DNA from 4 places in the Streptomyces sp. NPDC041814 genome. Region 4 is predicted to be linked to each of the others. Evidence: riboswitches for the same ligand, from Rfam matches in the RefSeq annotation. Region 4 holds a riboswitch; each other region holds the start of a gene.
What was found. A riboswitch is a leader RNA that binds a small molecule or an ion and turns the genes downstream of it on or off. The one in region 4 is predicted to bind cobalamin.

Region 1 (7,244 bases), on a different contig from region 4:
GCCCCGGCCGCGATGCGCTTCCTGTTCGGCGGCGAGCACCAAGGCGTGAGCGCCGAACACGCGGGCGCTGTGGTGCTGTTGACGGAGGACACCGGTACGGATGCGGGTGCGGCGGCCCGGGCGGCGGCGGCCCAGCTGGGGCAGCTGGCCCAGGCCCCGGTCACGGTGGCGGCCGCCGGTCCGGCCCGGGGCGCCGGGGAGCTGGCCGCCGCCTACGCGGAGGCGGCGCGCTGTCTGCGGGCGATGCGGGTGCTGGGGCGGACGGGCGAGGGCGCGTGCGTGGAGGAGCTGGGGTTCCTGGGCGTGGTGCTGGGCAACGCGCAGGACGTGGACGGCTTCGTGGCGGCGACGCTGGGGCCGCTGCTGGAGTACGACGCGCAGCGCGGCACGCATCTGGTGCGGACGCTGAGTGCGTACTTCGGGGCGGGCGGCAGCCTGATCCGGGCCAAGGACGAGCTGCACGTCCACGTCAACACGGTGGTGCAGCGGCTGGACCGGGTCCAGGTGCTGCTGGGCCGCGACTGGAACGAGCCGGACCGGGCGCTGGAACTCCAACTGGCTCTGCGGCTGCATCTGTTGTCGGGGTCCTCCCGGGACGCGCGGCTGCTCCGCCGGGCAGAATCCTGAACGTGACGATCACCGCGCGCGCCCTCAACCGGGCGACCCTCAGCCGCCAACTGCTCCTGGCCCGTGAGCCGCTGACCGCGGCCGAGGGAGTGCGACGGGTGGTCGCGCTCCAGGCCCAGCAGCCGGCCTCGCCCTACATCGCCCTGTGGAACCGGCTCTCGGGCTTCGCCCCGGAGGCGCTCGACGCGGCTTTCGCGGAGCGGTCGGTGGTGAAGGCGACGCTCATGCGGATCACGCTGCACGCGGTGCACGCCGAGGACTACCCGGCGTTCCGGGCGGCGATGCAGCCGGTGCTGTACGGCTCGCGGCTGGGTTCCCGGTTCACCGCGTCCGGGCTCACCCCGGCCGACGGCGAGGAGCTGGTCGCGGAGGTCGTGGAGTTCGCCCGTACACCGAGGACGTCGGCGGAGATCCAGGCGTGGCTGGCGGAGCGGTTCGGGGCGGAGCGCAAGGACGCGGTGTGGTGGGGCATGAAGAACTACGCGCCGCTCCATCACGTCCCGGCCGGTCCGCCGTGGTCCTTCGGCACGCGTGCCACGTTCATCGCGGCGGGCGAGGGCCCCGCACCCCGGGGCCGGGAGGTGGACCGGGCGGCGCTGCGCACGCTGATCCTGCGGTACCTGGCCGGGTTCGGCCCGGCGTCGGTCGCGGACGTGGCGCAGTTCTCGATGGTGGGGCGGGCGCCGGTCCGGGCGGAGCTGGCGGCCCTGGCGGACGAGGTGGAGCGGCTTCGGGGGCCGGGCGGTGAGGTGCTGTTCGACCTCCCGGGCGCCTCCCGGCCGGACGCCGACACACCGGCCCCGTCCAGGCTCATGGCGATGTGGGACTCCACGCTGCTGGCCTATGCGGACCGGGACCGGGTGATACCGCCGGAGTACCGCCCGCTGGTGATCCGGCGCAACGGGGACGTGCTGCCGACCCTGCTGGTGGACGGCTTCGTCGCGGGCGTGTGGCGGCCGACGGCCGAGGGGGTCGAGGCCACGGCGTTCCGTCCGCTGCCGCCCGCCGTCTGGGACGGACTCGCCGCGGAGGCGGATGCGTTGACCGCGTTCCTCGGCGCCCGTGAGCGGGTGGTCTACAACCGCTACCACCACTGGTGGGCGAAGCTCCCGGACGCGGATGTGCGGATGCTCTAGGGAGTGCCGGGCGGCGGGTGCGGGGCGCGGAAGGTGAAGGCGTCGGGGGTGTCGCCCTTCGCACGGAGCAGGGCGACCCGGTCCATCGCTTCCTGGACGCTCGGGCGGTGGCCGGCCGGGACCCACCACAGGGCCATGTGGTGCTCGGCCAGTCGCTCGAACCACTCGCGGCGGCGGGCCATGACCCTCAGGTGATCGCTGCGGTACACGTACGCCTTCAGCGCGTCGACCGATTCCCAGACCGAGCAGTTGAACAGGAGGAGCGGGTCCCCGTCCTCGGGGCGCAGGCCCGTCGCGTCGGTCCCGCCGTCGTCCACCATCCGCCAGACGAAGCCGGGGGCGCGGTCGGCGAGGGCGTTGATCTCGGTGAGCTGCGCGACGAAGTCGGCGAGCTGGGGGCTGTCGAGCGGGGCGAGGATGCGCCCGACGTTGACCTGGGCAAGGTGGAAGTCGTTCACGGGCCAAGCATGGCCGGGTGAACCTTCTAAAGTCAACGGATTCTTTTTTAGACTTCGGCGGCCGCCTCGGGGCCCTCGATCGCGACGCAACAGCCTTCGGGCAGCGGCTCCATGGCCGCCTTCCAGCCCTCGGGGAGCAGTCCTTCGATGCCGGCGAGGTTCATCCCGCAGACCAGGGCCGGGAATTGCTCGGCCAGCGCGTGGAACGGGCAGTTGTTGAGGCGGAGTTTCCCGCAGTCCCAGTACGGCTCGTAGCCGCGCTCGCGCAACGTGTGGACGGGGTCCGCCGCACCCGCCGCCTCCCCGGCCGCGCGCGCCGCCGCCTGCAACTCGTTGTCGAGCCCGGCGCGTTCGACCACCTCGGCGAGCAACTGGCTCACGGTGTCGTACGAACGCGGCGGTACGGACACGGCGTGCTCGCCGGCCGCCCGCCGGTACAGCTTGGAGGGCCGCCCGGCGCCGGGGCCGGTCCGGCCGGAGAGCCGCCGGAACGTGGTGTCCAGGAGCCCGGCGTCCACGAGCTTGTCCAGGTGGAACGCGGCCACGGCCCGCGTCACCCCGACCGCGTCCGCCGCGGCGTCCCGCGTGACGTCGCCCTGGGCGGCGGCCACGTGTCGGTACAGCCCACGGCGCACGGGGTCCCCGAGGACCGCCAGCGCGTCGAGGGCGGCGTCGTCACTGCTCACGGGCCCGAGTCTAGGCGGTGGCGTTTTCAGCCCCTGCGGCGCTTGAGCAGCGGGGTCCGGGGCGGCGCCCCGTTCGGGAAGGGGCGGGGAGGGGGACAAACCCCGCCCGCTAGACTGGCCGCGTCGTCACTATGCCCGTTCAGGGGGAAGCCGGTGCGAATCCGGCACTGACCCGCAGCCGTAAACCGCCGCGAGGCGAAAGTCGGAATGCCCTGCCCGAGTCGTGACCCGCTCACGCCGCCGGAACCCCGGCGGCCCGCCCCGTCGAGGAATACGGAGCCGGAGCCTGGTGCCGTGTGTGCCGTGCCCGGCCCCCAGGAGAGGCACCGCCCGCCATGACCGCACGCCGCAGCGCCACCGCGCTCGCCGTCACCGCCGCCGCGCTCTGCGCGGCCGCCGCCCCGGCCGCCGTCGCCGCGCCGTCGCCCTCTCCCTCGGCCGCCCTGCCCTCCGGGCTCTACGGCACCGGCGACCCGACGTACGACGGGGTGTGGCGGCAGTCTCTCGCCTTCCTCGCGCAGCAGGCCACCGGTGTGACTCCGGCCACGAAGGCCGTCGACTGGCTGACCGGCCAGCAGTGCGACAGCGGAGCCTTCCCCGCGTACCGTCCGGACGCCTCCGCGCCCTGCACCGACAAGACGGTGGTCGACACCAACGCGACGGCCGCCGCCGCCCAGGCGCTGCGCGCGATCGGCGGCCACCAGGACGCCGTCGCGAACGCGGTCAGCTGGCTGAAGTCCGTCCAGAACGAGGACGGCGGCTGGGGCTACACCGCCGGCAGCCCGAGCGACGCGAACTCCACGTCCATCGTGATCGGCACCCTCGCCCGGGCCGGCGAGAAGCTGGGCGACGTGACGACGCACGGCGGCAGGACCCCGTACGCCGCGCTGCTGACGTTCTCCATCCCCTGCGGCGGCAAGGACGGCGGCGCCTTCGCCTACCAGCCCGACAAGTCCGGCAAGCTCGCCGCCAACGGTGACGCCACCGCCGCCGGTGTCCTCGGCGCGCTCGGCAAGGGCCTGGTCGTCTCCGACAACGCGGCCGTGAAGGACCCCGCCTGCCACAAGGGCTCCCCGCTCGAACCGGAGCAGGCCGCGCAGAACGGCGCCTCCTACCTCACGACCGCCCTCGCGAAGAACGGCCACCTGGACCTGCCGAAGATGCCCGGCGCGGAGGACAGCGCCCCGCAGCCCGACTTCGGCAACACCGCCGACGCCGTCGTCGCCCTGTCCGCCGCCGGGCACAAGGACAAGGCGGCCGGTTCGGTCGCCTGGCTGAAGAAGAACTCCGCCGCCTGGGCGAAGCAGAGCGGCCCCGCCGCCTACGCCCAGCTGATCCTGGCCGCCCACGCGACCGGGGCCGACGTCCACGACTTCGGCGGCGCCGACCTCGTCGCCCAGCTGAACGCCACCGGCCCCGAACCGGCCGCCGTGAAGAAGCCCGAGCCGACGGCCACGGAGGACGAGGAGAAGAAGGACAGCGGCGACGGCGACGGCATCGGCGGCGTCTGGTGGTTCGTCGGCATCGGCCTCGCGGTCGGCGCGGGCGCCGGCTTCCTGATCAGCGGCCGCCGCAAGAACCAGCAGCTGTGAGCCGCGTCGCACGAGCCGCCGCGCTCCTGGTCGTCGGCGCCGTCCTGGCGCTGCTCGGCGCGGGCACGGCGCAGGCGGCGGGCTACCGCTACTGGTCGTTCTGGGAGGGCTCCGCGAGCGGCTGGTCGTACGCCACCCAGGGGCCGTCGCTCGTCCGGCCCGAGGACGGGTCGGTGCAGGGCTTCCGCTTCTCGGTGAGCGCCGACTCCCAGGACGCCTCCAAGCCGCGCGGCACCCCCGACTTCGCGAAGATCTGCGCGGACACCCCGGCGAAGGACGGCAGCAAGCGCGTCGCCGTCGTCATCGACCCGGGTACCGCGTCCGACGCGCCGGACGGGGAGACCCCGCCCCCGCCGCGTACCGCCTGCGCGCGGGTCGCGGAGGACGCGAGCAGCGCGGAGGCCCTGGCGGCGGTCGCCAAGCCGCTGCGCTACGACGCGAGCGCGATGCTCTGCGCGATCTCCGGATACCCGGCCACGGGCTGCGGCGAGCAGGTCTCCGGCCCCGCGACGGGCGGCGCGGACGGCGGCGGTTCGAACGGCGGCGGCGCGGACGGCGGCAGCAAGGCACCCGCATCGGCCGCCGCGTCCGACGCCGCCTCCACCGGCGGCCACGGCGACGACGGCGGCCCGTCCGCGGGCGTCCTCGTCGGGATCGGCGCCGTGCTGCTCCTCGGCATCGCCGCAGTCGCGCAGGCCCGCCGCCGCCGCGGATGACCGGCTCGACGGCCGGCCGCGCGGAGACCACCGCGGACCGGCTCCCCGCCTGGCGCGCCCCCGCCGCGACCCGCTCCAACGCGGTGCCGGCCGGGGCGTGGTGGCTGTGGGCGCTGGGCCTGGCCACCGCCGCGTCCCGGACCACCAACCCGCTCCTGCTCGGCCTGCTGGTCGGGGTCGCCGGCTACGTGGTGGCGGCGCGCCGCACGGACGCGCCGTGGGCCCGGTCGTACGGCATGTTCATCCGGATCGGGCTCTTCGTGATCGCGGTCCGGCTGCTGTTCTCCGTCTTCCTCGGCTCCCCGATCCCCGGCACGCACACCCTGTTCACGCTGCCCGAGGTGCCGCTGCCCGACTGGGCGAAGGGCGTCCGGATCGGCGGCCGGGTCACCGCCGAGCAACTGCTGTTCGCGCTGTACGACGGGGCGAAGCTGGCGGCCCTGCTGATCTGTGTCGGCGCGGCGAACTCCCTCGCCAACCCGGCCAGGCTGCTGAAGTCGCTGCCCGGCGCGCTCTACGAGGCCGGGGTCGCCGTCGTCGTGGCGATGACGTTCGCGCCGAACATGGTCGCCGACGTGCTGCGGCTGCGCACCGCCCGCCGGCTGCGAGGCCGCCCGACCGGCGGCGTGCGGGCCGTCCTCCAGATCGGCCTTCCGGTCCTGGAGGGCGCCCTCGAACGGTCGGTCGCCGTCGCCGCCTCCATGGACGCGCGCGGTTACGGGCGCACCGCCCGCGTCCCGGCCGCCGTCCGGCACACCACGAACGTCCTGACGCTCGGCGGGCTGCTCGGCGTGTGCGCCGGTACGTACGGTCTGCTCGCCGCCGAGGGCGCCGGTTACGGCCTCCCGCTGCTGGCCGCAGGTCTCCTCGCGGCGATGGCGGGGCTGCGGCTCGGCGGGGCGCGTTCGGTGCGGACCCGCTACCGGCCCGACCGCTGGGACGTACGGGCCTGGCTGATCGCCGGGTCCGGCGCGGCCGTCGCCGTGGCGATGATCCGGGCCGGAAACACCGACCCGGCGGCGCTGCACCCCGGGGTCGTACCGCTGATCGCGCCCGTACTGCCGCTGTGGCCGGCCGCCGCCGTACTGCTCGGGCTGCTTCCGGCGGTGGTCGCGCCCGTCCCGCCCTCCCCCACAGGCTTCCAGGAGCAGGTGTGATCCGGTTCGACGCTGTTTCGGTGCGGTACGACGGGGCCGAGCGCCCCACGCTCTCGGGGGTCGACCTGACCGTCCCGGAGGGTGAGCTGGTGCTGCTCGTCGGCCCCTCGGGGGTCGGCAAGTCGACGCTGCTCGGTGCCGTCTCGGGGCTCGTGCCGCACTTCACGGGCGGCCGGCTGACCGGACGGGTCACCGTGGGCGGGCGGGACACCCGGACGCACAAGCCCCGGGAGCTGGCGGACCTGGTGGGCACGGTGGGCCAGGACCCCCTGGCGCACTTCGTCACCGACACGGTCGAGGACGAGCTCGCCTACGGCATGGAGTCGCTGGGTCTGGCCCCGGCCGTGATGCGGCGGCGGGTCGAGGAGACCCTCGACCTGCTGGGCCTGGCCGGGCTGCGCGACCGCCCGATCGCCACCCTGTCCGGGGGCCAGCAGCAGCGGGTCGCGATCGGCTCGGTCCTCACCCCGCATCCCCGGGTGCTGGTCCTGGACGAGCCGACGTCCGCGCTGGACCCGGCGGCGGCCGAGGAGGTCCTCGCGGTCCTCCAGCGGCTCGTCCACGACCTGGGCACCACGGTCCTGATGGCGGAACACCGGCTGGAGCGCGTGGTGCAGTACGCGGACCAGGTCGTCCTGCTCCCCTCGCCGGGGGCCGCCCCGGTCATGGGCGCGCCCGCCGAGGTGATGGCGGTCTCCCCGGTGCACCCCCCGGTCGTCGCACTCGGCCGCCTCGCCGGCTGGGAACCGCTGCCCCTCACGGTCCGCGACGCGCGACGGAGGGCCGGCGCCCTGCGGGACCGGCTGGCGGACGTGGCGCCGGGGGCGGGGACCCCGGCGGAGGCCGCCCCGCACCCGGCGCCGGGCGCGCCC
Region 2 (7,244 bases), on a different contig from region 4:
CGTGCGGTTCCAGGCCCGGACCTCCAGACCGGCGCGAAGCAGGCTGCGGGCCATGGCCGCCCCCATGATCCCGGTGCCGAGTACGGCGACGACCGGCTGCTGGGGTGCGGTGGGGACTGCTGACGTCATGGGGTTCCCTTCGTCGGCCGCGCCCCGGGGCGCGGCGGATTCGGCTTGTCAGGGGTGCCGCAGGGCGCCTTCCAGCACGGCGGCGTGTACGGCCCTGGCCAGTCGCGCGCCCCAGCGGGAGCGCGGACCGGCGAACGGTTCGGCGGCGCCGGTCTCCGGCCCGGGTTCGGGCGCGGCGAGGCAGACGGCGTCCGTGGGGGTGCCGGAGCAGTCGAGTCCGGCGTCCAGGAGCGCCTGCACCTTGGCCTCCGTGGCCGTGGCGACGGCGTTGACCAGGGCGGCGTCGGACAGCGGTACCGGAAGCGTCACCACGATGTTGACGGTGCCGGGGCGCGGCGGTCCGCCGGTGCCATCGGCCGGTGCGGCGGCCCAGCCGCGCACGCCCAGACCGCAGGTGGCGGTGGCGTACACGTCCTCGTCGTCGGCGGTGCTGTACGCGGCGACGTCGGCGGCGGTCATGAGGCCGGCGCCCGGGCCGGTGAGGCCTGCGGCGGCGGCGATCCCGGCGAGATGGCGGTCCGGGTCCATGCGGGGGTAGCCGCCGGGGACCTGCGCGTTGAGGATCCACTCGCGCGGGCCGAGGCCGCCGCCCAGGACCGCGCTGCTGCACACCCGCCAGCCGGGTCCCAGCCGCCACACGAGATGGTGCAGCTCCGTGCCGTCCTCGCGTCGGGCGTGCAGTTCGCCGCGTTGCGCGGGGATCGGGACGCGTACGGAACGGATGGGGCACCCCCGGGTGGCGCGGCGGGACGCCGGTCGGCGTGGACCCGTTGATCATATGCGCCGGGGCCGGGGCGCCCGGGGCCCGGCCCGTTCACCCGGATGGCGTAATGGACCCGAGAGCCGCCCAACCGCGTGATGCGGGGGCTGTGGCGGTCCGAGGCGGATGCCGCGCGCCGCGCCCGGTGGCCGGGCGGTTGCAGCGCCCATCCGGGTGAGGCGCGATGGAATCCGGACGCGCCTTCTCTGCTGGACCCACCCACAGGACGCGCCCGGGCGAGGAGGATTCGGATATGGGAGCCGCTGACGGTTTCACGGATTCCGGAGAGCTCGACGGCCTGACGGTGTACGACACCGAGGGCGAGAAGATCGGCAACGTGGGCCGCGTGTATGTCGACGACAACACCGGCCGCCCGGACTGGATCACGGTGAAGACCGGCCTGTTCGGCATGAAGGAGAGTTTCGTGCCTCTCGCCGGAGCCCGTCGAGTGGGCTCCGACCTGCACATCTCCCACGGCAAGGACCAGGTCAAGGACGCCCCCCGGGTGGACGCGGACGCGCATCTGTCCGTGTCGGAGGAGGAGGAGCTGTACCGGCACTACGGCCTGACCAGGAACACCCGGGGCAACCTGGGCGAGGGTTCCGGGACCGGCGCACCGACCACCACGGGCACCGGCACCATGGGCGCGGCCGGGACCGGCGCGGCGGCCGGGGCCGGAGCCGGAGCAGGGGCCGGAGCCATGGGCGCGGCCGGCACCTCCGGCAAGGACCGCACGCAGACGGCCGGGACCGGCCGGCACCGGGACACCGAGGCGGCGGGCACGGGCGCGGGACGTCCGCTGGCCGGAGCCGGCGCGGGTACCCGGTCCGGGGCCGACCTGGGCGGCAAGGAGGAGATGATCCGCTCCGAGGAGCAGCTGCACATCGGCACCGAGGAGTACGAGAGCGGCAAGGCCCGCCTGCACAAGTACGTCGTCACCGAGAACGTCACGCGCAGCGTGCCGGTCTCGCACGAGGAGGTTCGGGTGGTCCGCGAGCCGCTTCAGCCGGGCGACAGGACGACCGCGCGAACGGGCGACCTGACGGAGCAGGACGTGGAGGTCACCCTGCACGCGGAACGCGCCACGATGCGCAAGGAGACCGTCCCGGTCGAACGCGTCCGGATGGAGACCCAGAGGGTCACGGAACAGAAGGAGGTCTCCGCCGAGCTGCGCAAGGAGCAGATCGACTACGCGGACGGCACCACCAAGGGCGGCAAGGACATGGGCGGCAAGGACACCGGCGGCGACATGGGCCGAGGACGCCACCGCTGACCCCCGCCGGCATGACTGCCGCACCGCACCACAGGCGAAGGGCGGGCCCGCCGACGGGCCCGCCCTCTCGTGTGCCCGGGCCGGTCAGGGCAGGAAGCGCACGGAGGGCCTGCCCTGCGGCCCGTCCGGGGTCACGACGGCCCTCACCCGGTACACCTCCTGGATCAGCGCCTCGGTGATCACCTGCTCCGGGGTCCCGCCCGCGACCGCCCGTCCGCCGCTCAGCACCACGATCCGGTCGCAGAACATGGCGGCCAGATTGAGGTCGTGCAGGGCGACGACGGCGGTCAGCGGGAGCGAGGCGACCAGGGAGAGCAGTTCCAGCTGGTGCTGGATGTCCAGGTGGTTGGTCGGTTCGTCCAGCAGGAGTTCGCGCGGCCGCTGGGCGAGCGCGCGGGCGATCTGGACGCGCTGGCGCTCCCCGCCGGACAGCGTGTGCCAGGACTGGTCGCGCCGGGCGGCGAGCCCGGTACGCTCCAGCGCCTCGTCCACCGCCGCCGCGTCCTCGCCCGTCGGGGCGGCCCAGGCGCGGCGGTGCGGGATGCGGCCCAGGCGCACGACGTCCAGGACGCTCAGCTCCTCCTGGGTGACGGCGTGCTGGTCCACGACCGCGACGCGCCGGGCCACCGCGCGGCGCCCGACGGCGGGCAGGGGCGCGCCGTCCAGGGTGACGACGCCCGAGTGCGGGGCGAGGACCCCGGCGAGGACGCGCAGCAGCGTGGACTTCCCGGAGCCGTTGGGGCCGATCAGGCCCACGGTGGTGCCGGGCTCCGGCGCGAGGGTCACGCCGTCCAGGAGGAGGCGGCCGCCGGCTTCCCGGCCGACCCGTTCGGCCCGCAGGCCCCGGGTCGTCGGCCCGGTCACGCGGGCCGCCTGGTGCGGTGGAGGACGGCGACGAACGCGGGCACGCCGATCAGGGCGGTGACGACGCCCACCGGGACCTCCTGGGGGTCGAGGACGGTCCGGGCGAGCGTGTCGACCCAGACGAGGAAGACGGCCCCGGCGAGCGCGGTGACCGGCAGCAGCCTGCGGTGGCCCGAGCCGGTGAGGGCACGGGCGGCGTGCGGCAGGACCAGCCCGACGAAGCCGACGGCCCCGGCCGAGCTGACGAGCGCTGCGGTCAGGAGCGCGGTCGTGCAGAGCAGGACGGTCCGGACGCGTGCGACGTTCACGCCGAGGGCGGCGGCCGCGTCCTGCCCGAAGGCGAAGGCGTCGAGCGTACGGGCGTGGCCCAGGCAGATCAGCAGGCTGACGGCGAGGACGGCGGAGCAGACCCAGACATCGGTCCAGCCGACTCCGCCGAGCGAGCCGAGCAGCCAGAACAGCACCCCGCGGGTCTGCTCGGCGTCGGCGGCGGTCATGACGACGAACGAGGTCAGCGCCGAGAACAGCTGCATCGCCGCGACGCCGGAGAGCACGACCCGGTCGGTGGAGCCGCCCAGGGTGTGGCTGAGCAGCATCACCAGGGCGAAGGAGCAGAGGGCCCCGATGAACGCCCCGGCCGGCAGCGTCACGGCTCCCCCGCCGACGCCGAGCACGACGACCAGGACGGCGCCGGTGGACGCGCCGGAGGAGACGCCGAGGACGAAGGGGTCGGCCAGCGGATTGCGCAGCAGCGACTGCATGACGGTCCCGCAGACCGCGAGGCCTGCCCCGCAGACGGCGGCGAGCAGGGTGCGCGGCATGCGCAGGTTCCAGATGATGCCGTCCCGGATCGGGCTGAGCCGGGCCTCGCCGATGCCGAGGTGGGCGGCGACGGCGGACCAGACGTCCACGACGGAGATCCGGGCCGGTCCGACGGTGACGGCGACCGCGACGGACAGGGCGAGCAGCAGGAGGCCGCCGGTCCACAGGAGGCCGCCGCGCAGCCGGGAGCGTGCGGGCGTCGTCTCCGGGTCCTTCTCGCGCGGAGCGGTGAGCCGGGCGGTGGCCGTCACCCCGCGAGTCCGAGGTCGCGCAGCCCGGCGGCCACCAGTTCGACGCCCTCGACCGTGCGGATGGTCGGGTTCATGGCCTGGCCGCTGAGCAGGACGTAGCGCTTGTGGCGTACGGCGTCCATCCTCTTCGTGACGGGGTTGGACTCCAGGAAGGCGATCTTCCCGGCAGCGCTCTCGGCGGTCTGCGACTTGCGGGTGAGGTCGCCGATGACCAGGACGTCCGGGTTGCGGTCGGCGACGGTCTCCCAGTTGATCTGGGGCCATTCGTCGTGCGTGTCGTCGAAGACGTTCTTCAGGCCGAGCTCCCGGGTGATGATGCCCGGCGCCCCGCAGCAGCCCGCCAGGTAGGGGGACTCGGAGTTGGCGAACCAGTACATGACGGAGGTGCCGGATCCGTCGACGCCGTCGGCGGCCTCACGGATACGGTCGCCGAGCCGTTCGACCAGCTTCTCCCCGCGCTCGGGCACGCCGAACACCCGGGCCAGGTCGCGCACTTCGGCGTAGACGCTGTCCATGGTCAGGGCGCCGCTGCGGACGCCGTCGCCGTCCTTGGTGTTGTCCTTGGCTGTGCAGTCGGCGGGCGAGACATAGGTGGGGACGCCCAGCTTCTCGAACTGTTCGCGCGGGGCGACGCCGCCCTTGGCGAGCGTCGACTCGAAGTCGGCCGCGACGAAGTCCGGCTCCTGGTCGAGGACCTTCTCGGACGAGGGCCGGTTGTCGGCGATCCGCTTCACGCCCGCGTTGGCCTTCTCCAGGCCCTTCATCACGGGGTCGGTCCAGGTGGCGGTGGCGGCCATCCGGTCCTGGAGGCCGAGTGAGAGCAGGATCTCCGTGGTGCCCTGGTCGACGGAGACCGCGCGCCGGGGCGGGGCGTCCACGGTGACGGTGCGCCCGCAGTTCCTGAGCGTGACCGGATAGCCGTCCGTCGGGCCGACGGCGTCGGCCTTCCCGGACGGGGACCCTCCGCAGGCCGTCAGCAGCAGGAGGGCGACGGTGAGCAGAGCGGCGGTACGTATGGGCGGCACGGGGCATACCTCGGCGTCTCTGGGCCCATGCGCGGGGCCCGCTGTACGGTCCGCCGCCCGGTCCCGGGCGGCGGTCGCCAGCAGGTCTTCGGACTCGGGTTCGCTCGGACGGGACGCCTTCCCGGGAGACGCCGGGTCTCCCAGTGGCCGTGGCCCCGCCCGTCCCCCTCACCGCTGCGCGTCAGTTCCGGATTCGCACCGGATTCCCTGACTCCCACGAGGAGTTCGACTGGCTCCGGCACGCTACCACGGGCTTACCCGCAGCTCAGCGCCGCGTCCGGCCGGTCAGGGGCGCTGGAGGGCCACCACCGCGTTGTGCCCGCCGAATCCGAAGGAGTGGCTGACGGCCCGGCTGACCGGCCGCACCAGCGGCACCTTCGTGACGCAGTCGATGTCGAACCCGGGCGCGGGCGCGTCCAGGTTGGCGACCGGCGGGACGACCCCCCGCTGGAGGGTGAGGATCGTCAGCCCCGCCTCGATCGCCCCGGCCGCGCCCATGCAGTGCCCGAGCACGCCCTTGGGGGCGGTGACGGGAGGCCGGTGCCGGTACACCCGGCTGATCAGCGCGGCCTCGGCGGCGTCGTTGCGTACGGTCGCGGTGCCGTGCGCGTTGACGTGCTCCACCTCGTCGGCCCGCCAGCCCGCGTCGCGCAGGGCGGCCTCGGCGGCGGCCCGGGCGACCCGCCCGTCGGGGTGCGGGCTGGTGGGGTGGTGGGCGTCCGTGGTGGCGCCGGTGCCGGCGATCAGGGCCCGGGGTTCGGCGCCCCTGGCCTCCGCGTCGGCGGCGCGTTCCAGCACCATGACGGCGGCCCCTTCGCCCATGACGAGTCCGGCGCGGTCGGCGGCGAAGGGCCGGCTAAGCCGGGAGAGGTCGCCGTCCGCGCGGGCGGCCGCGCCGGACCGGGCGAAGCCGGTCATGGCGATCGGGAAGACGGTCGACTCGGTCGCCCCCGCGATGGCCACGTCGCACTGCCCGGTCGCGAGCAGGTCGCGGGCGACGGACAGCGCGGTGACGCCGGACGAACAGGCCGTGCAGGGGGCCATGCTGGGTCCGGTGGCCCGCATCTCGATCGCGATCTCGGCTGCGGGCATGTTGGGGATGGTCAGCAGGACCCCGGCGGGCGACGTGGCCTCCGGGCCCCGCCGCTCCAGCACCAGCGCCTGGTCGGTGAGGTGCGCGGAGCCCCCGCTGCTGGTGCCGACGACGACCGCGACCCGGCTGCCGTCCCAGCCGGCGGGGTCGAGCCCGGCGTCGGCGACGGCCTCCCGGGCGGCCAGGACCGCGAACTTGACGTACCGGCCCATCCGGAAGGCCGTACGGCGGCCGATCTCGGCGTCCAGGTCGATGCCGTCGACCACGCAGGCGAAGTCGATCGCGCACCCGGCGAGCGCGGGGACGGTGCGGGCCGGGCTCACGGCCGCGCACACCCCCTCCCAGGTGGACTCGGTGTCGTTGCCGACCGGGGTGATCATGCCCAGCCCGGTGACGGCGATGGCCGGTGTCCTCATCGGGCGGCGCCCACCGCCGCGTCGAGGTGCGCCGTGAGCTCGGCGAGGGTGGTCCCCCGGGTGAGGGTGCCCGTGTCCAGCTCGACCCCGGTGGCCTCCCGGAGGACGACGGCGAACTCGGCGGCCGCCAGGGAGTCCATGTCCAGGCTGTCCATCGTGGAGTCCGGGAGGATCTCGGCCACGGGCACCTTGAAGGTACGGCTGAGTACGTCGGTGATGCGGGGGTGGATCGTGCTCATGGTCTTCCTTTCCTCATGCCATCCGGGCGGGGCGTCCGGTGCTTGTGCGCACGGCCCCGACGCCGGAACAACTGAGCAGCGTCGCTCCGGTTACGCCCAGCGGCGAACCGATTCACCAACATCCGGCCGGGGCGCCCCGCACCACCGCGCGAGCAGGGCGACGGTCGTCCAGTAGGCGAGGAGGGCGGCCCCCGCCCCGAGCCCTTGTACGGCGCGTGCCGCGCGGCGCGCCCGTGTACCCCTCACCGGCCGGCCGCCCGGTGCCAGTGGGCCTCCGGATCGTCGTACGCCTCGGCGTAACCGGCGCCCGCGATCGGCCAGTCGGCGAGCATCTCCTCGGGGAACGCGAAGGAGTCGGCGAGCTCCGGGAGG
Region 3 (7,244 bases), on a different contig from region 4:
ACATCGCCGCATGCGGAGCGCGGTCCACGGTGTGCAGGGAGACCAGCTCGGGGCGGGCGGCGGCGAGCCGGCGGGAGTGGATCCAGGGGGCCAGGGTGTCGTCCGGGCCGTGCAGGACGAGCGTGGGGACGTGCAGGGTGACGGGGACCGAGGTGTCCAGGAGGGCGGTGCCGTGCAGTCCGGTCTGCCCCTGGGCGGCCCGGACGGCCAGCGGCAGCAGCGCGGCGGGGACCCCGCGTGCGGCGGCCAGGCCGCGCAGGGTGTCGTTCCAGTCCAGCACCGGCGAGTCGAGGACGAGACCGGAGATCCGGTCGCGGAGCGCGGAGCCCACGCAGGCGTGCAGCGCCATGGACGCGCCGGTGGACCAGCCGTACAGGATGACCTGCTCGGCGCCGTTGCGGACGGCGAAGCGGATCGCGGCGTCCAGGTCGCGCCACTCGGACTCGCCGAGGTGGCCGAGCCCGTCCGGGGAGCGGGGGGCGCCCGGGTCGCCCCGGTAGGCGAGGTCGAGCACGGGCAGCTGGCTGCCGTGCAGGAATTCCAGGAGGTTGAGCGGGTGCTCGCGGGTGGCGCCGATGCCGTGGACGGTGATGACCCAGGTGCGGCGGGGCGCCGGGACGTACCAGCCGGGCAGTTCACCCAGCTCGCCCGGGATCCGCACCTCGCGGAAGGCCAGGCCGAGCGCGCTGCCGGGGTCGCCGCTGTACACCTGGGGCGTGAGGCGGACCTTGTCGCCGGGGGCCAGGATGCCGTGGTCGACGCGTTCCAGGCGGCGCACGACTGTGTCGGCGGCCTGGTGGGCCCGGTCGAGCACGGGCCCGACGACGGCGTGGACGTCCTTGCCGGTCAGCCCGTACGTGCCGGGGCGCAGCGAGGTGAGGGACCGGGTCAGGGTGACCTGTCCGGCGGCCGTCGCGTGGACGGTGAGTTCGCGGTCGGCGGGGAGCGGTCGGCCGGGCGGCGTCCTGAGGGCGACGTCGCCGGCGAACCGGCCGGCCGCGACCGCTGCCGCACCGGCGCCGATGAGTGTGGTGACGGCCACTGCCGTCGCGGTAACCGGGCGCACACCCTCAGTGTCGGGGTCCGGGCGCCGCAATGCCAGCGGGCAGGGCCGTCCGGTGCCGCCCGTCCCCCTTCAGCGCCGTCCGGTGCCGTCCCGGTCTGGTTGCCCGTACCCCTTCAGCGCCTCCAGGACCTCGCCGAGCTGGCCGTCGGACAGCAGGGCCGGGGTGCGGCCGGGTACGGCGCTCGCGGTGAGCCAGACGTGGCAGAGCCATTCGAGCTGGGCGGTGCGGTCGTACGCCTCGTCGAGGGTGGCGCCGTAGGTGACGGTGCCGTGGTTGGCGAGCAGGCAGCCGGTGCGGTCGCGGAGGGCGGTGAGCATGTTCGCGGCAAGTTCGGGGGTGCCGTAGCGGGCGTAGGGGGCGACGCGGACCGTGCCGCCGAGCATCGCGGCGGCGTAGTGCACCGGGGGGACCTCGGTGACGAGAGTGGAGACGGCGGTGGCGTGGACCGCGTGGGTGTGCACGACGGCCCTGGCGTCGGTGTTCCGGTAGACGGCGAGGTGGAGGGGAAGTTCGCTGGTGGGGGCCAGAGCCCCGAAGGTCTGGTTGCCTTCCGGATCGACGCCGGTCAGATCCTCGGGGCCCAGCCGGTCGTACGGCACTCCGCTGGGCGTGACCAGCACCGTGTCGCCGACCCGGAGCGAGACGTTTCCGGAGGTTCCGACGACCAGTCCCTCGGCCGCCGTGCGGCGGGCCGCGGCCATGACCGCCTCCCATCCCCGGGCGATCGCGACGTGCTCTCGGTCACTCATACGAAGATCCTTTCCGGCCCCGCCCCGGGCGCCACCCGGGCACCGTCGCGGAGGTCACCACAGCGCCCTGCTCAGTTCATCTTCCGTTCACTCAAGTTGCCTACGTTCCACGTGCCAATGACGTCGAACGATTGCCTGGGTAAATGGAACACATCACGCTGCTGCTCGCGATAGTGATCGTGACAGCTCTAGTGTTCGATTTCACGAACGGTTTCCACGACACCGCCAACGCGATGGCCACGACCATCTCGACCGGCGCCCTCAAACCCAAGACGGCGGTCGCGATGTCCGCCGTTCTCAATCTGGTCGGCGCGTTCCTGTCCGTGGAGGTCGCCAAGACGATCTCCGGCGGGATCGTCAACGAGGACGGCCTCAGAACCGAGGTCATCTTCGCGGCGCTCGTCGGCGCCATCCTGTGGAATCTTCTGACCTGGCTGGTCGGACTGCCGTCCAGCTCCTCCCACGCACTGTTCGGCGGCCTCATCGGCGCCGCGGTGATGTCCGCCGGCTGGTCGTCGGTCAACGGCGGCACCGTCGTCACCAAGGTGCTGCTGCCCGCCGTCGCCGCACCGATCGTGGCCGGCGTCGCCGCGCTCCTGGCCACCCGCCTCACGTACCGGATCGGCGGGAAGATCCGCAACGACGCCCAGGAGAAGGCGACCGCCAAGGGCTACCGGGCGGGGCAGATCGCCTCGGCCGGGCTCGTCTCGCTCGCCCACGGCACCAACGACGCGCAGAAGACGATGGGCATCATCACCCTGGCCCTGGTCACCGGCGGCGTCCTCTCCCCCGGCTCCAACCCGCCGGTCTGGGTGATCGTGAGCGCCGGTCTCGCCATCGCCATGGGCACCTACCTCGGCGGCTGGCGCATCATCCGCACCATGGGCAGCGGCCTGACCGAGCTGAAGCCCCCGCAGGGCTTCGCCGCCCAGACCAGCGCGGCCACCGTCATCCTGGCCTCCTCGCACCTCGGCTTCTCCCTCTCCACCACGCAGTCCTGCTCCGGGGCCGTGATGGGCGCGGGCCTCGGCCGTGCCGGGGGTGTGGTCCGCTGGTCCACCGCCACCCGGATGTTCGTCGCCTGGGGCCTGACCCTGCCGGCCGCCGGCCTGGTCGGCGCGGGCGCCGAGTTCCTGACGAAGCAGGGCACCTGGGGCGTCGTGGTCGTCGCGGCCCTCCTGGTCGCCGGTTCCGGGGCGATCTGGATGCTCTCCCGCCGCAAGCCCGTCGGCCACGGCGACGTCGCACCCGGCACCGAGGACGCGGCCCCGGCCGAGCCCGCGGGTGTCGTCACCCAGGCCATCGCCGCCGTGAGCCCGCCGCCCACCGTGGCGCACGACCTCGCCGCCACCATTCCGGCGCCCGCCGGTCCCGTCGCCGCCGATCCGGCCCGACCCGCCACGGTCTGACAGACCCCGGTACTCCGGTAAAGGACACCCCGTATGAACATCGACTGGGCAGCTCTGGGCACCGTCTTCGGCGTCTCCCTCGTCGCCACCGTCGCCCTGGTGGGCCTCTTCACGCTCGGCATCGTCGGCCTCTCCAGGCAGCCGGAAACGGCCGCCGAGGGCGGTACGGCGGGCGGATCGGTCCTGCTGGCGCGCGCCGGGGCGTACGTCTGCTTCGGGCTGTGCGCGGCGGCGGTCGCGTACGGCATCTATCTGATCGTCGCCTGACGCCTCACCACCCCATCGGGCCGGACGCACCTCGTGCGCGTCCGGCCCGATGTGCGTCCGCCCACGGCGCGCCGTCGCAGGTCAACGGCGAGTTGACGGGCGTTCGCGGGGCGTGGTGGACTGCCGGAGCCATTACGGCGACAGCAGAGGAAGCCGGTGCGAATCCGGCGCGGTCCCGCCACTGTCACCGGGGAGCGGTCCCCCACCGCACGTCACGGCCCGCGCGAGCGGGCTGGAAGACCGGGGGAATCCGCCGATCCGGAAGCCAGGAGACTCCCTGTCGCCGTCACGTCGAACCAGGGCGCGGACCCTGAGTGAGGACATATCGCCATGCCCGGCTGCCGTGCGCACCTCTTCCCACAGCCCTCGTCGGCGGACTCCGGCACGGCCGGCTGAACCGTGCGTGCCGATCGCATCTACGCGTACGGCGCCACCGCCGGCCTGATCGGCGACCTGCTGCTCGGTGACCCTCGCAGGGGGCACCCGGTCGCCGCCTTCGGGCGGGCCGCCGCGGCCGTCGAGGACCGGCTCTGGCGCGACCACCGCGGCCGGGGCGCCCTGCACACCCTGATCTGCGCCGGGGGCGCCGCCGGGAGCGCCGCGCTCGCCGCCCGCGCCCTGCGCCGCCACCCCGCCGCGTCCGTGGCCCTGACCGCCGCCGCCACCTGGTCCGTCGTCGGCGGTACGTCGCTGGGGCGGGAGGCCCGGGCCATCGGCGGGGCGCTCGCCGCGGGCGACATCGAGTCGGCCCGGGAGCGGCTGCCGCACCTGTGCGGGCGCGACCCGCGGGCGCTGGACGGCCCCGGGATCGCGCGGGCCGTGGTCGAGTCCGTCGCCGAGAACACCTCGGACGCCGTGGTCGGTGCCCTCGTCTGGGGCGCCCTCGCAGGTGTCCCCGGGCTCGTCGGCTTCCGCGCCGCCAACACGCTCGACGCGATGGTCGGCCACAAGTCGCCCCGCCACCTGAGGTACGGCTGGGCCTCTGCCCGGCTCGACGACCTCGCGGGCTGGCCCGGCGCCCGGCTCACCGCCGTGCTCGCCGTGGCCTCCGGCGGCCGTCCCCGGGAGGCGGTACGGGCCTGGCGGGCGGACGCCGCGAAGCACCCGAGCCCCAACGCGGGGCCCGTGGAGGCCGCGTTCGCCGGGGCGCTCGGCGTACGGCTGGGCGGGACCCTGGCGTACGGCGGGCGCGTCGAGCACCGGCCCGTGCTCAACGGGGAGGCCGGGCGGGCGGTGGAGACCGGGGACATCGAGCGCGCCGTGCGCCTGTCGCGCCGGGTGGGCGTGCTCGCCCTCGGCGTCACCGTGGCCGCCCGGCTGGGCGCGGCGGCCCTCGCGCGCCGGGCCCGGAGACCTCACGGATCCCGTACTGCTGGACGGAGAGCGATATGAGCGGCGGACTGCTGGTCGCCGGGACCACATCGGACGCGGGCAAGAGCGTCGTCACGGCGGGCATCTGCCGCTGGCTGGTGCGCCGGGGGGTGAAGGTCGCCCCGTTCAAGGCGCAGAACATGTCGCTGAACTCCTTCGTCACCCGCGAGGGCGCCGAGATCGGCCGGGCCCAGGCGATGCAGGCCCAGGCCGCCCGCGTCGAGCCGACCGCCCTGATGAACCCGGTGCTGCTCAAGCCCGGCGGCGACCGCTCCAGCCAGGTCGTCCTGATGGGGCGGCCGGTCGGCGAGATGAGCGCCCGCGGCTACCACGGCGGGCGGCAGGAGCGCCTGCTGTCCACCGTCACGGACTGCCTGGAGCAGTTGCGGAGCACGTACGACGCGGTGATCTGCGAGGGCGCGGGCTCGCCCGCCGAGATCAATCTGCGCCGCACGGACATCGTGAACATGGGCATCGCCCGGGCCGCGCGCTTCCCGGTCATGGTGGTCGGGGACATCGACCGCGGCGGGGTGTTCGCCTCGTTCTTCGGGACGACCGCGCTGCTCGCGCCGGAGGACCAGGAGCTGATCGCGGGATATCTGGTCAACAAGTTCCGGGGCGACGTCTCACTGCTGGAGCCGGGGCTCGACATGCTGCGCGATCTGACGGGCCGTCCCACGTACGGGGTGCTGCCCTTCGCGCACGGGCTCGGCATCGACGAGGAGGACGGCCTCAGGGTGTCGCTGCGCGGCACCGTGCGCGAGTCGACGGTCGCGCCGCCGCACGGCGAGGACGTCCTGCGCGTCGCCGTGTGCGCGATCCCGCTGATGTCGAACTTCACCGATGTGGACGCGCTGGCCGCCGAACCGGGCGTCGTCGTCCGCTTCGTGGACCGGCCCGAGGAGCTGGCCGACGCCGACCTCGTCATCGTGCCGGGCACCCGGGGCACCGTGAAGGCGCTCGCCTGGCTGCGCGAGCGCGGGCTCGCCGGGGCGCTGCGGCGGCGCGCCGCCGAGGGGCGGCCGGTGCTCGGCATCTGCGGCGGCTACCAGATCCTGGGCGAGCGCGTCGAGGACGAGGTGGAGTCGCGCGCCGGCCGGGTCGACGCGCTGGGCCTGCTGCCCGTGCGCGTCCGCTTCGAGCGCGAGAAGACCCTGGCCCGGCCGTCCGGAGTGGCGCTCGGTGAGCCCGTCGAGGGCTACGAGATCCACCACGGGGTCGCCGATGTGCGCGGCGGCGAACCCTTCCTGACGGACGGCCGGGGCACCCCGCTGGACGGCTGCCGCTCCGGGGCGGTGTGGGGGACGCACTGGCACGGTTCGCTGGAGAGCGACGCGTTCCGCCGCCGGTTCCTGACCGAGGTCGCCCGGATCGCGGGCCGCCGCTTCGTGCCCGCCCCCGACACCTGCTTCGCCGCGCTGCGCGAGGAACAGCTCGACCGCCTCGGCGACCTGATCGAGGAGCACGCGGACACCGACGCGCTGTGGCGGCTCATCGAGTCGGGCGCGCCGTCCGGTCTGCCGTTCATCCCGCCCGGCGCGCCCGCCATCCCCGTCAAGGAGGCCCTGTGAGTACGCCCTACCCCTTCACCGCCATCGTCGGCCAGGACGACCTGCGGCTCGGGCTGCTGCTCAACGCGGTCAGCCCGGCCGTGGGCGGGGTCCTGGTCCGCGGCGAGAAGGGCACCGCCAAGTCGACCGCCGTACGCGCGCTGGCCGCGCTGATGCCCGAGGTCCCCGTCGTGCCGGGGTGCCGCTTCTCGTGCGACCCCGCCTCGCCCGACCCGGCGTGTCCGGACGGCCCGCACGAGGACGCGGCCGGCGTGTCGCGGGCGGCGCGGACCGTGGAGCTTCCGGTCGGCGCCTCCGAGGACCGGCTCGTCGGGGCGCTCGACATCGAACGGGCCCTCGCGGAGGGCGTGAAGGCGTTCGAACCGGGGCTGCTCGCGGACGCGCACCGCGGAATCCTGTACGTGGACGAGGTCAACCTCCTCCACGACCACCTGGTCGACCTCTTGTTGGACGCGGCGGCCATGGGCGCCTCGTACGTGGAGCGCGAGGGCGTCTCCGTACGGCATGCGGCGCGGTTCCTGCTCGTGGGGACGATGAATCCCGAAGAGGGCGAGTTGCGGCCGCAGTTGCTCGACCGGTTCGGGCTGACCGTCGAGGTCGCGGCGTCCCGGGAGACGGACCAGCGGGTGGAGGTCGTGCGGCGGCGGCTCGCCTACGAGGACGATCCGGCGGGCTTCGCGGCGCGCTGGGCCGACGAGGAGGCGGAGCTGCGGGGCCGGATCACCGCCGCGCGGGCACTGCTGCCCCAAGTGGTGCTCGGTGACCGGGCGTTGCGGCAGATCGCGGCGACCTGCGCGGCCTTCGAGGTCG
Region 4 (7,244 bases):
CGAAGAAGTTCGTGAGCTCCTGGACCCCCTGGAGCTCCATGAACGCGAACGGGTTCTCCGATCCGTACACCGCCGGGAACCCCAGCCGGGTGAGCCGCTGGTCGGCGACGCACTCCAGGTACGCGCGCATCGACTCGGTGTTCATGCCGGGCAGCCCGTCGCCGCACAGATCGCGGCCGAACTGCAGCTCCGCCTCGACGGCCTCCTTCAGCATGTCGGTGACCTGCTGCTGGAGCGCGTCGTCGAAGAGATCCGGCTCCTCCTTGCGGACCGTGTCCACGACCTCGAACGCGAAGTTCATGTGCATGGTCTCGTCGCGGAAGACCCAGTTGGTCCCGGTGGCCAGGCCGTGCAGCAGCCCGCGCGAGCGGAACCAGTACACGTACGCGAAGGCGCCGTAGAAGAACAGCCCCTCGATGCACGCCGCGAAGCAGATCAGGTTCAGCAGGAAGCGGCGGCGGTCCGCCTTCGACTCCAGCCGGTCGATCTTCTCCACCGAGTCCATCCACCGGAAGCAGAACTCCGCCTTCTCGCGGATCGAGGGGATGTTCTTCACCGCCGCGAAAGCCGCCGCGCGGTCGTCCGGGTCGGGCAGGTAGGTGTCGAGCAGCGTCAGATAGAACTGGACGTGCACGGCCTCCTCGAACAGCTGCCGCGACAGATACAGCCGGGCCTCGGGGGAGTTGATGTGCTTGTACAGGGTCAGCACCAGGTTGTTCGCGACGATCGAGTCACCCGTCGCGAAGAACGCGACCAGCCGCCCGATCAGGTGCTGCTCGGCGGGCGTCATCCTGGCGAGGTCCGGCACGTCCGAGTGGAGGTCAACCTCCTCCACGTGCCAGGTGTTCTTGATCGCGTCCCGGTAGCGCTCGTAGAAGTCCGGGTAGCGCATGGGCCGCATGGTCAGTTCGAAGCCCGGGTCGAGCAGGTTCTGTTCGGTGGGGGTGGTGCTCATTACTGGCATGCCTCGCAGGACTCGGGGTTTTCCAGGGAGCAGGCGATGGCCTCCGCGTCGGGCGCCTGCGCCTGCTGTACGGGGACGGTCGCGGCGGCCGACGCGGCCCGGGCGATCCGGGTGGCCGGACGCGACCGCAGGTAGTACGTCGTCTTCAGGCCCTGCTTCCAGGCGTACGCGTACATCGAGGAGAGCTTGCCGATCGTCGGCGTCTCCAGGAACAGGTTGAGCGACTGGCTCTGGTCGAGGAACGGCGTACGGGCCGCCGCCATGTCGATCAGGCCGCGCTGCGGGATCTCCCACGCGGTGCGGTACAGCGCCCGCACGTCCGCCGGGATCCACGCGAAGCCCTGCACCGAGCCGTTCGACTCGCGCAGCGCCTCACGCGTCCGCGCGTCCCACACGCCGAGCCGCTTCAGCTCGTCCACCAGGTAGCCGTTGACCTGGAGGAACTCACCGCTCAGGGTCTCCCGCTTGAAGAGGTTGGAGACCTGGGGCTCGATGCACTCGTAGACCCCCGCGATCGAGGCGATCGTCGCGGTCGGGGCGATGGCCAGGAGCAGCGAGTTGCGCATCCCGCTCCTCGCGATCCGGGCCCGCAGGGCATCCCAGCGCTCCGGCCAGTTCAGCTCCACGTCGTAGTGGTCCGGGTGCAGCACCCCGCGCGCGGCCCGGGTCTCGGACCAGGCGGGCAGCGGACCCAGGGGGGTCCCCCCTGCACCGGAGCCTGTCGAAGGTGTTTGGGGGCGCTCCGCGAGGGCGCAGGACGCCTCGTACGCGGCGAGCATGACGCGCTCGGCGATCTTCGTGGAGAGCGCGCGGGCCTCGGGCGAGTCGAAGGGCAGCCGCAGCTGGAAGAAGACGTCCTGGAGGCCCATCGCGCCCAGGCCCACCGGCCGCCAGCGGGCGTTGGACCGGCCGGCCTGCTCGGTCGGGTAGAAGTTGATGTCCACCACGCGGTCGAGGAAGGTCACCGCGGTGCGCACGGTGGCGTCCAGCCGCTCCCAGTCGATCGAGGAGCCCTTGACGAACGCGCCGAGGTTGACCGAACCGAGGTTGCAGACGGCCGTCTCGCCGTCGTCGGTGACCTCCAGGATCTCGGTGCACAGGTTCGAGGAGTGCACGACCCTGCCCGGCTCGGCGGTCTGGTTCGCGGTGCGGTTGGAGGCGTCCTTGAACGTCATCCAGCCCTGACCGGTCTGCGCCAGGGTCCGCATCATCCGGCCGTACAGCTCGCGGGCCGGCATGGTCTTGCGGGCCAGGCCCTTCGCCTCGGCGGCCCGGTACGCGGCGTCGAACGCGTCGCCCCACAGGTCGACCAGCTCCGGCACGTCCGCCGGGGAGAACAGCGACCAGGCGGCGTCCGCGTCGACGCGGCGCATGAACTCGTCCGGGATCCAGTGCGCCAGGTTCAGGTTGTGCGTGCGCCGCTGGTCCTCGCCCGTGTTGTCGCGGAGCTCCAGGAACTCCTCGATGTCCGCGTGCCAGGTCTCCAGGTAGACCGCGGCGGCACCCTTGCGGCGGCCGCCCTGGTTCACGGCGGCCACGGAGGCGTCCAGCGTCTTGAGGAACGGCACGATGCCGTTGGAATGCCCGTTGGTGCCCCGGATCAGCGAGCCCCGGGCGCGGATGCGGGAGTACGAGAGGCCGATGCCGCCCGCGTGCTTCGACAGGCGGGCCACCTGGTGGTAGCGGTCGTAGATCGAGTCCAGCTCGTCCAGCGGCGAGTCGAGCAGGTAGCAGGACGACATCTGCGGGTGGCGGGTGCCGGAGTTGAAGAGCGTCGGCGAGGACGGCAGGTAGTCCAGCCGGCTCATCAGCCCGTACAGCGCCGCGACCTCGTCCAGCGCCCGCTCGGAGGTGTCCTCGGCGAGCCCGGCGGCGACCCGGAGCATGAAGTGCTGGGGGGTCTCGATGACCTGGCGCGTGATCGGGTGGCGCAGCAGGTAGCGGCTGTGCAGGGTACGCAGCCCGAAGTACCCGAAGCGGTCGTCGGCCCCGTCCGCGAGCGACCGCTCGACCAGGGCGTCCAGGGCGGTCGCGTGGAGCGTGACGAACTCGGCGGTCCGGTCCGCGATCAGGCCCTCGCGGTGGCCCACGGCGACCGAGGCGGCGAACGAGGTGGCACCCTGTCCGGCGGCCTCGTCCGCGATGGACCGGGTGAGCAGCCGGGCGGCGAGGCGGGAGTAGGCCGGGTCCTCGGAGATGAGGCCCGCCGCGGCCTCGGTGGCCAGCGAGCGCAGCTCCGCCTCGTCCGACCGGGCGTTGCGGCCGCGCAGCGCGGCGGCGGCGACGCGGCCGGGGTCGGTGTCGGGCAGGTCCGCGGTGAGGTCGGTCAGGGTCCGCAGCAGTGCGGTGCCCGGTCCGTCGCTCGTGGTTCCCGTTGATGCGGCCGCTGAAGCCGGATCGGCTGGCGCGATGGTCACGTGGTGCTCTCCCTCGCTCGGCTCTGGGCCGGCGGGGAGCGGGGGCAGCCGGGCAGGAGGGGCCCGGGCGGGGCGGCACTCCGTGCGGCGTCCACCGGCCCATCCCACGAGGCCCGGACGTCTGGGCATCCGGTTCGGTCGAGCCGGATGCGCCGTCGGCAGGTCCTCGGACTTGTCGGGTGTGCCGAAGCACACCGAAACACCGTTGCGGGACAGTTCCGGATTCACACCGGATTCCCCTGCGGCGACAGCGAGCATGAGCATACATGTGGGGGCCGCCCTGCCGGGCAGCCCCCACATGTTGTGTCGCGTGGCGTCAAGGTGTGCGGTCAGTGACCGCCGGGTGCTCCCGCCGTGGCCGGCGGCAGCTTCTCCTGGACGCCCGGGTCGCCCGCGTCCGCGGTGTAGTCGCCGGGGGAGGTCTCGTCGGTCCCGACGGGGGCCTTGACCGCGTTCAGGACGAAGGTGAGGACGACGACGACCACGACGTTCAGCACGAACGCGGTGAGGCCGATGTAGCCGATCTCGCCGAGGCCCGGGATCTCCTTGGAGGACCCGCCGAAGTGCTTCTGCGTCGGGCTCGCGACCCCGTACGCGGCAGCCGTGCCGTAGATCATGCCGACCGCCCAGCCGGCGATGAGCGCCCAGCGGTGGAACCACCGGGTGAACAGGCCGCCGACCAGGGCCGGCATGGTCTGGAGGATCCAGATCCCGCCCAGCAGCTGGAAGTTGATCGCGACGGTCTTGTCCATGGTGAGGACGAAGGCGAGCGCGCCGACCTTGACCAGCAGCGAGACCAGCTTGGAGACCTTGGTCTCCTGCTCGGGCGTCGCGTCCGGCTTCAGGAAGTCCTTGTAGATGTTGCGCGTGAACAGGTTCGCCGCGGCGATGGACATGATCGCGGCCGGCACCAGGGCGCCGATGCCGATCGCGGCGAAGGCCACCCCGGCGAACCAGTCGGGGAACATGTTCTCGAAGAGCTGCGGGATGGCCAGCTGGCCGTTGTCCACCTTGACGCCGGCGGCGATCGCCATGAAGCCGAGCAGCGCGAGCAGGCCCAGCATCAGCGAATACAGCGGCAGGATCGTGGTGTTGCGGCGGATCACCTCACGGCTGCGGCTGGAGAGCGTCGCCGTGATCGAGTGCGGGTACATGAACAGCGCCAGCGCGGAGCCGAGTGCCAGCGTGGCGTAACCCCAGTGCCCGGCCTCGGGCGGTGCGAGTCCGCCCGCGCCCGCCTTGGTGAACTTGTCCTGGGCGGAGGCGAAGATGTCGTCGAAGCCGCCCAGCTTGATCGGGATGTAGATGATCGCGACGGCGATGACCAGGTAGATCAGCCCGTCCTTGACGAACGCGATCAGCGCGGGCGCCCGCAGCCCCGACGAGTAGGTGTACGCGGCGAGCACCGCGAACGCGATCAGCAGCGGCAGGTCCTTGACGAACCAGTTGGTGTTCTCGCCGCCCCCGACGCCCATCACGTCCAGCACCGCCTGGATGCCGACGAGTTGGAGCGCGATGTACGGCATGGTGGCGAGGATTCCGGTGACCGCGACGGCCAGCGACAGCCCCTTCGAGCCGAACCGGCCGCGGACGAAGTCCGAGGTGGTGACGTACCCGTGCTTGTGCGAGACCGACCACAGGCGCGGCAGGAAGGTGAAGATCAGCGGGTACACCAGGATGGTGTAGGGCACGGCGAAGAAGCCGGACGCGCCCGCCGCGTAGATCGCCGCGGGGACGGCGACGAAGGTGTACGCGGTGTAGAGGTCGCCGCCGAGCAGGAACCAGGTGACCCAGGTGCCGAACGACCGGCCGCCCAGGCCCCATTCGTCGAGCGTGGCCTCGTTCTCGGCCTTGCGCCAGCGGGCGGCCAGGAAGCCCATGACCGTGACGGCCAGGAAGAAGAAGATGAAGACGCCGAGCGCGACGCCGTTCACGCCGTCCTTCATGCCGACGCACCCCCCTTGCGGGCGCGCTGGTCACGCTGCCACAGCTTGTACGCGATCATGGTGAGCGCGGTGGAGATCAGCACCCAGAGCATCTGGTACCAGTAGAAGAACGGGATGCCGATGAACGTGGGGTCGATCTTCGCGTACGAACTCACCCAGAGCATCGCCACGAACGGCGCGATGAGGCACAGCGCGATGACCACCCGCAGCGGTGTGACCGTGGGTGGCTTTCCTTCTGGTTCTTCCGGCATGGCGGCGACTCCGTCCCCTCGCTGATCACCTGTAATGCGCAGGAAATCTAGGCGAGGCATCCGGCCACCGTCACCCCCCGTCCGCATTGCGGTCCGGCAACGGTCGTCACCGGCCGGCCGGATGGCCGGATTGGCGGCAAACGTCCGGGGGTTGGTCCGGTCCAAGGCCGGCCACGGGAACGCCGAACGGCCCCCGGAGGCGGGTCCGGGGGCCGTTCGCGGCGCACATGCGTACGCCGGGTCAGTCGGTGCGACGGTCAGTCCAGCGGCCGCTTCAGGCGGGCCACGAACTTGTAGCGGTCGCCGCGGTAGACCGAGCGCACCCACTCGACCGGTTCGCCCTGCTCGTCCAGTGAGTGCCGGGAGAGCATCAGCATCGGCAGGCCCACGTCGGTGCCGAGCAGCCCGGCCTCGCGCGGAGTGGCCAGCGAGGTCTCGATGGTCTCCTCGGCCTCGGCCAGCCGGACGTCGTACACCTCGGAGAGCGCGGTGTAGAGCGAGGTGTACTTGACCAGTGAACGGCGCAGCGCGGGGAAGCGCTTGGCCGAGAGGTGCGTGGTCTCGATGGCCATCGGTTCGCCGCTCGCCAGGCGCAGCCGCTCGATGCGCAGGACGCGGCCGCCGGCGCTGATGTCGAGCAGCCCGGCGAGCGTGTCGTCGGCGGTGACGTAGCCGATGTCCAGGAGCTGCGAGGTCGGTTCGAGCCCCTGGGCGCGCATGTCCTCGGTGTACGAGGTGAGTTGCAGGGCCTGGGAGACCTTCGGCTTGGCGACGAAGGTGCCCTTGCCCTGGATGCGTTCCAGGCGGCCCTCGACCACCAGTTCCTGGAGCGCCTGGCGCACGGTGGTGCGCGAGGTGTCGAACTCGGCCGCCAGGGTCCGTTCCGGTGGAACGGGGGTGCCCGGCGGCATGGTGTCCGTCATGTCGAGGAGATGTCGCTTCAGCCGGTAGTACTTGGGTACGCGCGCGGTGCGCGTCCCGGCGCCCGCGCCCGTCTCGTTCTCCGCACTGCCCCCGTCGGCGCCCATGGCCCGCCTTCCCGACTGCTGCGTTGCTGCCGTCACCGGCTCCTCCGTCTGTCGCGGCTCACATGGTGGCACGGTCCGGTCACGGCTCGTCGCCCTCCCTCAGGTGTCGGTCCTATAACGGACGCGAGTGCACTTCTTATACACCCTTGACACCCCTAAAGGTCTAGGCCAAGCTCCCGGTACTGGTCTAAACCATTAAAGACCAGGTCCCAGCCCCAGAGGTACTCGTCGACGTTCTCGCGCGGTGGGGAGGGGGTTGCAGCATCCCTGAGGAGGGTGGCGTGAAGCGCAAGCTCATCGCGGCGATCGGCGTCGCGGGCATGTTGGTTTCCATCGCGGCGTGTGGTTCGGACGACAAGACGTCCTCGAAGGACCCGAAGGACCGCAAGGAAGACCTGACTGTCTGGCTCATGGGCGAGGCCCAGTCGACCTGGCCCGAACTGGTCAAGGACGTCAACGCCCAGTTCAAGAAGAAGTACCCGAACGTCAACGTCAAGATCCAGTACCAGGGCTGGGCTGACAAGGTCAAGAAGCTCGACACCTCCCTCGGTGGCGACAAGTTCCCGGACGTTGTCGAACTCGGCAACACCGAGACCATGCAGTACATCCTCAACGGCGCGCTCGGCGAGATCGACACC

Region 1: another riboswitch for cobalamin. It lies ahead of ACZ6C6_RS02815 (prenyltransferase/squalene oxidase repeat-containing protein); the one in region 4 lies ahead of ACZ6C6_RS11275 (ribonucleoside-diphosphate reductase subunit alpha).
Region 2: another riboswitch for cobalamin. It lies ahead of ACZ6C6_RS06630 (ABC transporter substrate-binding protein); the one in region 4 lies ahead of ACZ6C6_RS11275 (ribonucleoside-diphosphate reductase subunit alpha).
Region 3: another riboswitch for cobalamin. It lies ahead of ACZ6C6_RS00290 (cobalamin biosynthesis protein); the one in region 4 lies ahead of ACZ6C6_RS11275 (ribonucleoside-diphosphate reductase subunit alpha).

What each region holds. Positions count from the first base shown of each region.
Region 1 covers NZ_JBVJAM010000001.1:618,458-625,701, forward strand. The annotation lists gene ACZ6C6_RS02795 (helix-turn-helix domain-containing protein) at 1-627, shown strand, start outside; gene ACZ6C6_RS02800 (winged helix DNA-binding domain-containing protein) at 630-1,763, shown strand; gene ACZ6C6_RS02805 (DUF3291 domain-containing protein) at 1,760-2,221, opposite strand; gene ACZ6C6_RS02810 (helix-turn-helix transcriptional regulator) at 2,269-2,907, opposite strand; cobalamin riboswitch at 3,006-3,141, shown strand; gene ACZ6C6_RS02815 (prenyltransferase/squalene oxidase repeat-containing protein) at 3,243-4,499, shown strand; gene ACZ6C6_RS02820 (SCO2322 family protein) at 4,496-5,215, shown strand; gene ACZ6C6_RS02825 (energy-coupling factor transporter transmembrane protein EcfT) at 5,212-6,372, shown strand; gene ACZ6C6_RS02830 (ABC transporter ATP-binding protein) at 6,369-7,244, shown strand, end outside.
Region 2 covers NZ_JBVJAM010000002.1:279,076-286,319, reverse strand. The annotation lists gene ACZ6C6_RS06655 (NAD(P)-dependent oxidoreductase) at 1-129, opposite strand, end outside; gene ACZ6C6_RS06650 (adenosylcobinamide amidohydrolase) at 178-768, opposite strand; gene ACZ6C6_RS06645 (PRC and DUF2382 domain-containing protein) at 1,143-2,162, shown strand; gene ACZ6C6_RS06640 (ABC transporter ATP-binding protein) at 2,247-3,026, opposite strand; gene ACZ6C6_RS06635 (FecCD family ABC transporter permease) at 3,023-4,099, opposite strand; gene ACZ6C6_RS06630 (ABC transporter substrate-binding protein) at 4,096-5,124, opposite strand; cobalamin riboswitch at 5,187-5,373, opposite strand; gene ACZ6C6_RS06625 (beta-ketoacyl-[acyl-carrier-protein] synthase family protein) at 5,410-6,633, opposite strand; gene ACZ6C6_RS06620 (acyl carrier protein) at 6,630-6,872, opposite strand; gene ACZ6C6_RS06615 (acyl-CoA dehydrogenase family protein) at 7,115-7,244, opposite strand, start outside.
Region 3 covers NZ_JBVJAM010000001.1:51,472-58,715, forward strand. The annotation lists gene ACZ6C6_RS00270 (alpha/beta hydrolase) at 1-1,066, opposite strand, end outside; gene ACZ6C6_RS00275 (class II aldolase/adducin family protein) at 1,136-1,816, opposite strand; gene ACZ6C6_RS00280 (inorganic phosphate transporter) at 1,960-3,225, shown strand; gene ACZ6C6_RS00285 (hypothetical protein) at 3,259-3,492, shown strand; cobalamin riboswitch at 3,640-3,767, shown strand; gene ACZ6C6_RS00290 (cobalamin biosynthesis protein) at 3,892-4,884, shown strand; gene ACZ6C6_RS00295 (cobyric acid synthase) at 4,881-6,434, shown strand; gene ACZ6C6_RS00300 (putative cobaltochelatase) at 6,431-7,244, shown strand, end outside.
Region 4 covers NZ_JBVJAM010000003.1:355,962-363,205, reverse strand. The annotation lists gene ACZ6C6_RS11280 (ribonucleotide-diphosphate reductase subunit beta) at 1-955, opposite strand, end outside; gene ACZ6C6_RS11275 (ribonucleoside-diphosphate reductase subunit alpha) at 955-3,381, opposite strand; cobalamin riboswitch at 3,522-3,645, opposite strand; gene mctP (monocarboxylate uptake permease MctP) at 3,711-5,327, opposite strand; gene ACZ6C6_RS11265 (DUF3311 domain-containing protein) at 5,324-5,578, opposite strand; gene ACZ6C6_RS11260 (GntR family transcriptional regulator) at 5,836-6,606, opposite strand; gene ACZ6C6_RS11255 (sugar ABC transporter substrate-binding protein) at 6,888-7,244, shown strand, end outside.